2 linked regions of the Pseudovibrio sp. M1P-2-3 genome follow. The protein of the gene in region 1 interacts with the protein of each later gene in a pairwise test. Links are inferred from orthologs where the notes say so. Each region holds a gene or a part of one and is shown on either strand. Other genes may lie near its edges.

Region 1 (3,381 bases):
ATGGGGTGTACTGTCATAAATGCTAACTTTAGATTTAATGACTTTATCTCGCACCCAATATTTAGGTGTGGTTAATTTTCCCGAGTATCACCCTTTTTATGAAGATATCCTTTATCAACTATTGTGGTTTGTTGTTCAAGCTAAAAGCTTGACGTTTGATCCGCAAAAGTTGCCTATCAACAAAATGGGACTGTTTACCGTCAGGTTAAGGTCGTTGCTGGCAGGTTAGATTAGAAAGAAAGAGATATGGAAGAAGTTTTATTCTATCAGCTCTCAAAATACCCTTTGGAACAAGCACTTCCGGTTTTGCTGCAAAAGTGTTTAGAGCGGGATTGGGCGGTTGTTGTGGAGTTTGGAAGCAAGGAGCGCCGGGATGCATTGAATGCGCATTTATGGTCTTTTTCCGAAGAAGCGTTTTTGCCTCATGGCACCAAGGAAGATGGCTTTGAAGAAGCGCAGCCAATTTATTTGACCTGTGAGGGGGATAGCCCGAATTTACCTGCTGTCCGTTTTTGTGTGGACCGTGCCCCTATGCGTGAGGCGACAGGTTATGAGCGCATTATCTATATGTTCGATGGCAATGACCCTGAGGCGTTGTCAGAGGCCCGCAAGTGCTGGTTGGACGCAAAAAAAACACCATTCGCACTCACATACTGGGCGCAGACGGATGCTGGTGGGTGGGAGAAAAAGGCTGAACAAAACAACAATAAAACAGCGACCTAACAGATATAGTTAACGTTATAATTTAAGTGGGACCGGAGTAAACCCACTTAAATTTTATTAAGTACCGAACCGCTCAATCTTCCGATTGAGCTTCTTCCATCTGGTCGCTCAAGGAAAGCCAGATGTCTTCCTCTCGGGCCAGAATACGCTCTGCTTCGGCGCGTATCTTGGCGTACTTGGTCGCCTTTTCTGGATCTTTTGTGTAGAGCTCGGGGTCAGACAAGGCTACATCCAATTTTTCAATTTTCTCCTGAAGGCGCGCAATCTCACTTTCTGCTTTGCTGAGTTTTTTCTTTAAAGGCGCTAGAAGGGCGCGCCGCTCGGCGGCCTCTCTGCGCTTGTTCTGACCTGCCGAGTTTTCAGCTTTGCTCTTGTCCTTTGTCGCCGCACTATCACCCTGCAAGATCAGACGGCGATAGTCTTCCATGTCTCCGTCATAGTTTTGAACGCCCCCCTCCTTGACGAGCCAGAGGCGGTCCGCGCTGGCTTCCACCAGATATCTGTCATGGCTGATCAGGATAACAGCGCCTTGAAACTCGTTTATGGCAAGGATGAGAGCCTCGCGGCTGTCAATGTCAAGGTGGTTGGTAGGCTCATCCAAAATCAGGAGGTTGGGAGAGTTAAAGGTGGCAAGGCCGAGAAGAAGTCGTGCTTTCTCACCTCCGGACAGGTCCTTTGCAGGCGTGTCCATTCGACTGGTGGGTAGGCCGAATCTGTTCACCCGTGCCCTGACCTTGGCCTCCTGCTCTTGCGGCATGAGGCGGCGCACATGTTCAACCGGTGTTGCCTCCGGAATGAGGTCATCAAGCTGGTGCTGGGCAAAAAATGCAATTTCCAGTTTGGACGAGCGCACAATATCGCCCGCTTGCAGGTTTAAGCGCCCGGCGAGCAGCTTTGCGAACGTGGATTTACCGTTACCGTTAGCTCCCAGCAGGGCAATGCGGTCATCGTGGTCGATGTTGAGGTTGAGGTGCGATAGCACAGTTTTTTCCCCGTAGCCAACAGAGCCGCTTTCAACTCTGATGATGGGGGGAGAAAGTTGCACCTTGGGGCTTGGAATGCTCAATGGCAGGGAACTTTCTTCGTTCAAGACCGAGACCGGTTGCAAACGCTCCAGCATTTTCAAACGGGACTGTGCCTGTCGTGCCTTTGTCGCCTTGGCCCTGAAGCGGTCAACGAAAGCCTGCATGTGCTTTCGTTGCGCTTCCTGCTTTTCCGACTGTTTCTGCTGCAGGATCATTTTCTCGCGCCGCTGGCGATCAAAACTGTCATACCCGCCCCGGTAGAATGTCAGTTTGCCGCGAGCCAGATGCACGATAGAATCAACGGCTTTATTCAGCAGGTCCTTGTCATGGCTGATCAAGAGAACTTGGTGGGGATACCTGGCCACAAAGTTCTCAAGCCACAAGGTGCCTTCAAGGTCGAGGTAGTTGGTGGGCTCGTCCAGCAATAAGAGGTCAGGCTCGGAAAACAGAAGGGCTGCAAGCGCGACGCGCATGCGCCAGCCACCCGAGAAATCGGCACACGGCTGCTTTTGCTGGTCATTGTCAAAGCCCAGACCGTTGAGTATAGCCGACGCGCGAGCTTCGGCGCTGTGGCTGTCAATGTCGGTGAGGCGTGTATGTATTTCGGCAATGCGGTGCGGGTCCGTTGCACTTTCCGCCTCATTCAAAAGCGCTGTTCTTTCCGTATCGGCCGCGAGGACGACTTCCAGCAAACTTTCCTGTGTACCGGGAGCCTCCTGTGCAACTTGTCCAATTTTAGCATTTCGCGGCATGAACGTGCTGCCGCTCTCGGGCGAGAGATCACCCGTGAGCAATTTGAAAATGGTAGATTTGCCTGCGCCATTGCGACCGATAAGTCCGGTTTTGGAGCTAGAGGGAATCGTGACGCTGGCGCTGTCGATTAATAGGCGGCCCGCTATGCGGTATGTCAGGTCTGTTATTTGAAGCATGTGCTCCTGTTAAAACGTCAAGATTACATTTTGCAAGAGGGGAGTGCGTAATGAGTGATATATTTCTGTCAGCTTTTGATTTGTAAAAGAAAAATACGCCCCTTCGCGCTTTCAATGGGAAACCTGCATGGAAGGAGGGGATACTCTCTTGCAATTTCATGTGTTCTAAACGTATATCCTGCGCGAACACTAAAAATATGTGTAGGGGCCCTTGAGGTCCGTTTTACGAGTTCTTTTTGGCTCGGCAACTATTAGGCAGGTATACAATGGCGATTGAACGCACTTTCTCTATGATTAAGCCAGACGCAACAAAGCGCAACCTGACAGGTGCGATCACAGCCAAGCTTGAAGAAGCTGGTCTGCGTGTTGTTGCATCCAAGCGCGTATGGATGTCCCTGCGTGAAGCAGAAGGCTTCTACGCTGTGCACAAAGAGCGTCCTTTCTTCGGCGAACTGACAGAATTCATGTCCTCCGCTCCTACAATCGTTCAGGTTCTGGAAGGCGAAAACGCTATTGCGAAAAACCGTGAAGTTATGGGCGCAACAAACCCAGCGGACGCAGCAGACGGCACAATCCGTAAGGAATTCGCTCTGTCCATCGGCGAAAACTCCGTACACGGTTCAGATGCTCCTGAAACAGCTGCCGAAGAAATTTCCTACTGGTTCTCCGGTACAGAAGTAGTTGGCTAATTCTTGAATGTTACC
Region 2 (3,527 bases), 2.3 Mb from region 1 along the record:
GTTACCTTGTCCGTTTCCAGTTCCACCAAAGGCTCGTCAGCATTTACTGCATCACCCGGCTTTTTGAACCATTGAGCAATGGTCGCTTCGGTTACGGATTCTCCCAGTGTGGGCACACGAATTTCCGTCGCCATTTTCTGTCTCTTCTCATTTATGGGCCAAAGGGGCCGTTAAAATAAAATTCCAAAGGGTGGTGCGCTCTACACTGAGAACGCATCGTCCAAGAAGGCTTGCAACTGGGCAAGATGCTTAGACATCAAGCCGGTTGCCGTTGCAGCAGCAGCTGGGCGGCCAACATAACGTGGGCGCGTAACCTTGGCACCAACATGTTCAAGAACCCATTCAATATATTCTTGAACAAAGAACCATGAACCCATGTTCTTCGGCTCTTCCTGACACCACACCACATCCGCGTTCTTAAAGCGTTTAAGCTCGGTGCAAAGCGCTTTGGTCGGGAACGGGTAAAGCTGTTCCACACGCAGCAGGTAGACATCGTCAATACCGCGTTTTTCGCGCTCTTCCAGCAGGTCGTAGTAAACCTTACCAGTACACAGAACCACACGGCGGATTTTGTCATCAGCCTGCAAGGCAACCGTTGAACCAGGATGTGACTGGGCATCATCCCACAGCAAGCGGTGGAAACAGCTGTCTGTTCCAAAATCTGCCAGATGCGAAACGGCACGCTTGTGACGCAGCAAAGATTTCGGTGTCATCAGGATCAGCGGTTTACGAATGTCACGCTTCATCTGACGGCGCAGAATGTGGAAGTAGTTGGCCGGTGTTGTACAGTTGGCAACCTGCATGTTGTCTTCTGCACACATTTGTAAGAAGCGCTCAAGGCGTGCGGAGGAATGCTCCGGTCCTTGGCCTTCATAGCCATGCGGCAGCAGGCACACGAGGCCCGACATACGCAGCCACTTGCGTTCACCAGAAGAGATGAACTGGTCAAACAGCACCTGCGCACCGTTTGCAAAGTCACCGAACTGCGCTTCCCACATGGTTAGAGCATTTGGCTCAGACAAGGAGTAGCCATATTCAAACCCAAGCACAGCCTCTTCAGACAGCATGGAGTTGATGACTTCGTAGCGGGCCTGCCCCTTGGCAACGTGGTTGAGCGGGATATAACGGTCTTCGTTTTCCTGATCATACAGCACGGAGTGACGCTGGGAGAATGTACCGCGTTCACAGTCCTGACCGGACAGGCGAACTGCAATGCCTTCATCCAGAAGTCCGGCAAATGCCAGTGCTTCACCCATGGCCCAGTCAATGCCCTTCGCGTCCTCAATCATCTTGGCGCGATTGTTCATGAAACGGCGGATCGTGCGGTGAGCATTAAACCCTTCAGGAACAGTAGAGAGCATATGACCCAGCTCAAGGAGCTTGTCATCGGCAATACATGTCTGGCCACGGCGCGGCTCGTCAGATTGCTTGGCAATCTTCATGCCTGACCATTTGCCATCCAGCCAGTCAGCCTTGTTTGGCTTATACTCATTGCCCACTTCAAATTCGTGGTCCAGATGCGTACGCCACTCGGCTCTCGCCTTGTCCACTTCATCAGCGGCAATCAAACCTTCGCTTACCAGCTTGTCGCCGTAAATCTGCAAGGTTGTTTCATGCTTGCGGATCTTGCGGTACATGATTGGCTGCGTGAACGCTGGCTCATCGCCCTCGTTATGGCCGAAGCGGCGATAACAGATAATGTCGATCACGACAGGACGGCCAAACTTCTGGCGGAACTCAACGGCGATTTTCGCCGCATAGGTGACCGCTTCAGGGTCATCGCCATTCACATGGAAGATCGGTGCTTCAATCACCTTCGCCACATCTGACGGATAAGGCGAGGAGCGGGAGAAACGCGGGTTGGTGGTAAAGCCGATCTGGTTGTTGATGATCACGTGGATCGAACCACCAGTACGGTGACCGCGCAGGGCAGAAAGGCCAAAACATTCAGCCACAACACCTTGACCTGCAAACGCCGCATCACCGTGCAGCAGCAGCGGCAGCACTTTGGAGCGGTCAGTCTCGGTTGTTTCCACCCAGCCAGACTCTTGGTCCTGCTTGGCGCGGGCCTTACCCAGAACAACCGGATTCACGATTTCAAGGTGCGAGGGGTTCGCTGTCAAAGACAGGTGAACGTTGTTGCCATCAAATTCGCGGTCCGAAGAGGCCCCAAGGTGATACTTCACATCACCAGAACCTTCCACATCGTCCGGCGCGTAGGAGCCGCCCTTGAACTCGTGGAAGATCGCCCGGTGCGGTTTGCCCATTACTTGAGAAAGCACGTTCAAACGGCCACGATGCGCCATGCCCAGAACAATTTCCTGAACACCCAGCGCACCGCCACGCTTGATGATCTGCTCAAGAGCCGGAATAAGCGCTTCACCGCCATCAAGGCCAAAACGTTTGGTGCCGGTGTATTTGACGTCAAGAAACTTTTCAAAGCCTTCGGCTTCAACCAGTTTATTGAGGATCGCCTTCTTGCCTTCCGGCGTAAAGGCCACATGCTTGTCCGGCCCTTCAATGCGTTCCTGAATCCATGCCTTTGCCGCAGGGTCGGAAATATGCATGAATTCCACACCCAGGGTGGAACAGTAGGTACGCTTCAGGATTTCCAGCATCTCGCGAATACTGGCAAACTCCATGCCCAAAACATTGTCGAGGAAGATCTTGCGATCCCAATCGGCCTCGGTGAAGCCATAGGTTGCCGGATGCAGCTCTTCATGATCACCGGGTGTTGCAAGGTGCAGCGGGTCAAGGTCGGCATGCAGATGGCCGCGCATACGGTAAGCACGGATCATCATCAGTGCGCGTACACTGTCACGTGTAGCCTGCTGGACTTCAGCATCTGTCAGTTCAACGCCGGTTTTTTTGGCGCTGGACTTGATCTTTTTTTCAACGACTTGCTCGGCCGGCCAATCGCCGTCCAGTGCAGACACCAGTTCACCGTTGGCGGGAATTGGCCAATCGGGGCGTTGCCAGGTTGCTCCACGAGCTTCCTTGATAACGTCAGCCGGGTTATCTTGCAAAGATGAGAAGAATTCTTGCCACTCGGGGTCGAGTGAGCTGGGGTTTTCCTGATACTGAGCGTATAGGTCTTCAATATAAGGAGCGTTGGCGCCGTAAAGGAACGACGTCAGCGCGAATACATTGTTCGCGTCCTGCCGTGCCATGCTTTTAAAGCGAAGTTTTGCTTCGCCCTGCTTTCTTATGGGCCGATGCATAATCAAGCATCTGGAACCCGGAACCGCGTTTTGGTAGCTGAAAAACTGGTGGCCAGCTACCCCTCAATGTGGGCGACGCATTGGCGAACGCGTCCCCCAATTTTTGGTGCCATCTACCTCTTTTAAAGAGCTTAGGTGGCAAAAGGCTTAACTTAAGCGCCTTTTAAAACTTCAACGAGCGTCTTGCCAAGTTTTGCAGGTGATGGAGATACGCGGATACCCGCAGCTTCCATTGCCGCAATCTTGTCTTCTGCTCCGCCCTTACCGCCGGAGATCACAGCACCGGCATGACCCATTGTGCGGCCC

The links.
Region 2: the proteins of P6574_RS08635 (region 1) and P6574_RS18625 interact in binary tests that used the Escherichia coli proteins (3 or more experiments, as listed by UniProt). The link is inferred for Pseudovibrio sp. M1P-2-3 from one-to-one orthologs.

Annotation. Positions count from the first base shown.
Region 1 is NZ_JARRCW010000001.1:1,902,772-1,906,152, forward strand. Bases 238-3,211 are described here. They hold P6574_RS08635 (ABC-F family ATP-binding cassette domain-containing protein), read right to left. Parts: upstream 2,678-3,211; coding sequence 797-2,677; downstream 238-796. Other genes in these bases: P6574_RS08630 (DNA polymerase III subunit chi), read left to right, coding at 247-723; ndk (nucleoside-diphosphate kinase), read left to right, coding at 2,944-3,211. In the rest of the region: more of ndk, read left to right, coding at 3,212-3,366. UniProt on the Escherichia coli protein: Genetic data indicate it may be involved in ribosome assembly or function.
Region 2 is NZ_JARRCW010000001.1:4,242,680-4,246,206, forward strand. It holds P6574_RS18625 (2-oxoglutarate dehydrogenase E1 component), read right to left. Parts: upstream 3,171-3,527; coding sequence 201-3,170; downstream 1-200. Other genes in the region: odhB (2-oxoglutarate dehydrogenase complex dihydrolipoyllysine-residue succinyltransferase), read right to left, coding at 1-134; sucD (succinate--CoA ligase subunit alpha), read right to left, coding at 3,374-3,527. UniProt on the Escherichia coli protein: E1 component of the 2-oxoglutarate dehydrogenase (OGDH) complex which catalyzes the decarboxylation of 2-oxoglutarate, the first step in the conversion of 2-oxoglutarate to succinyl-CoA and CO(2).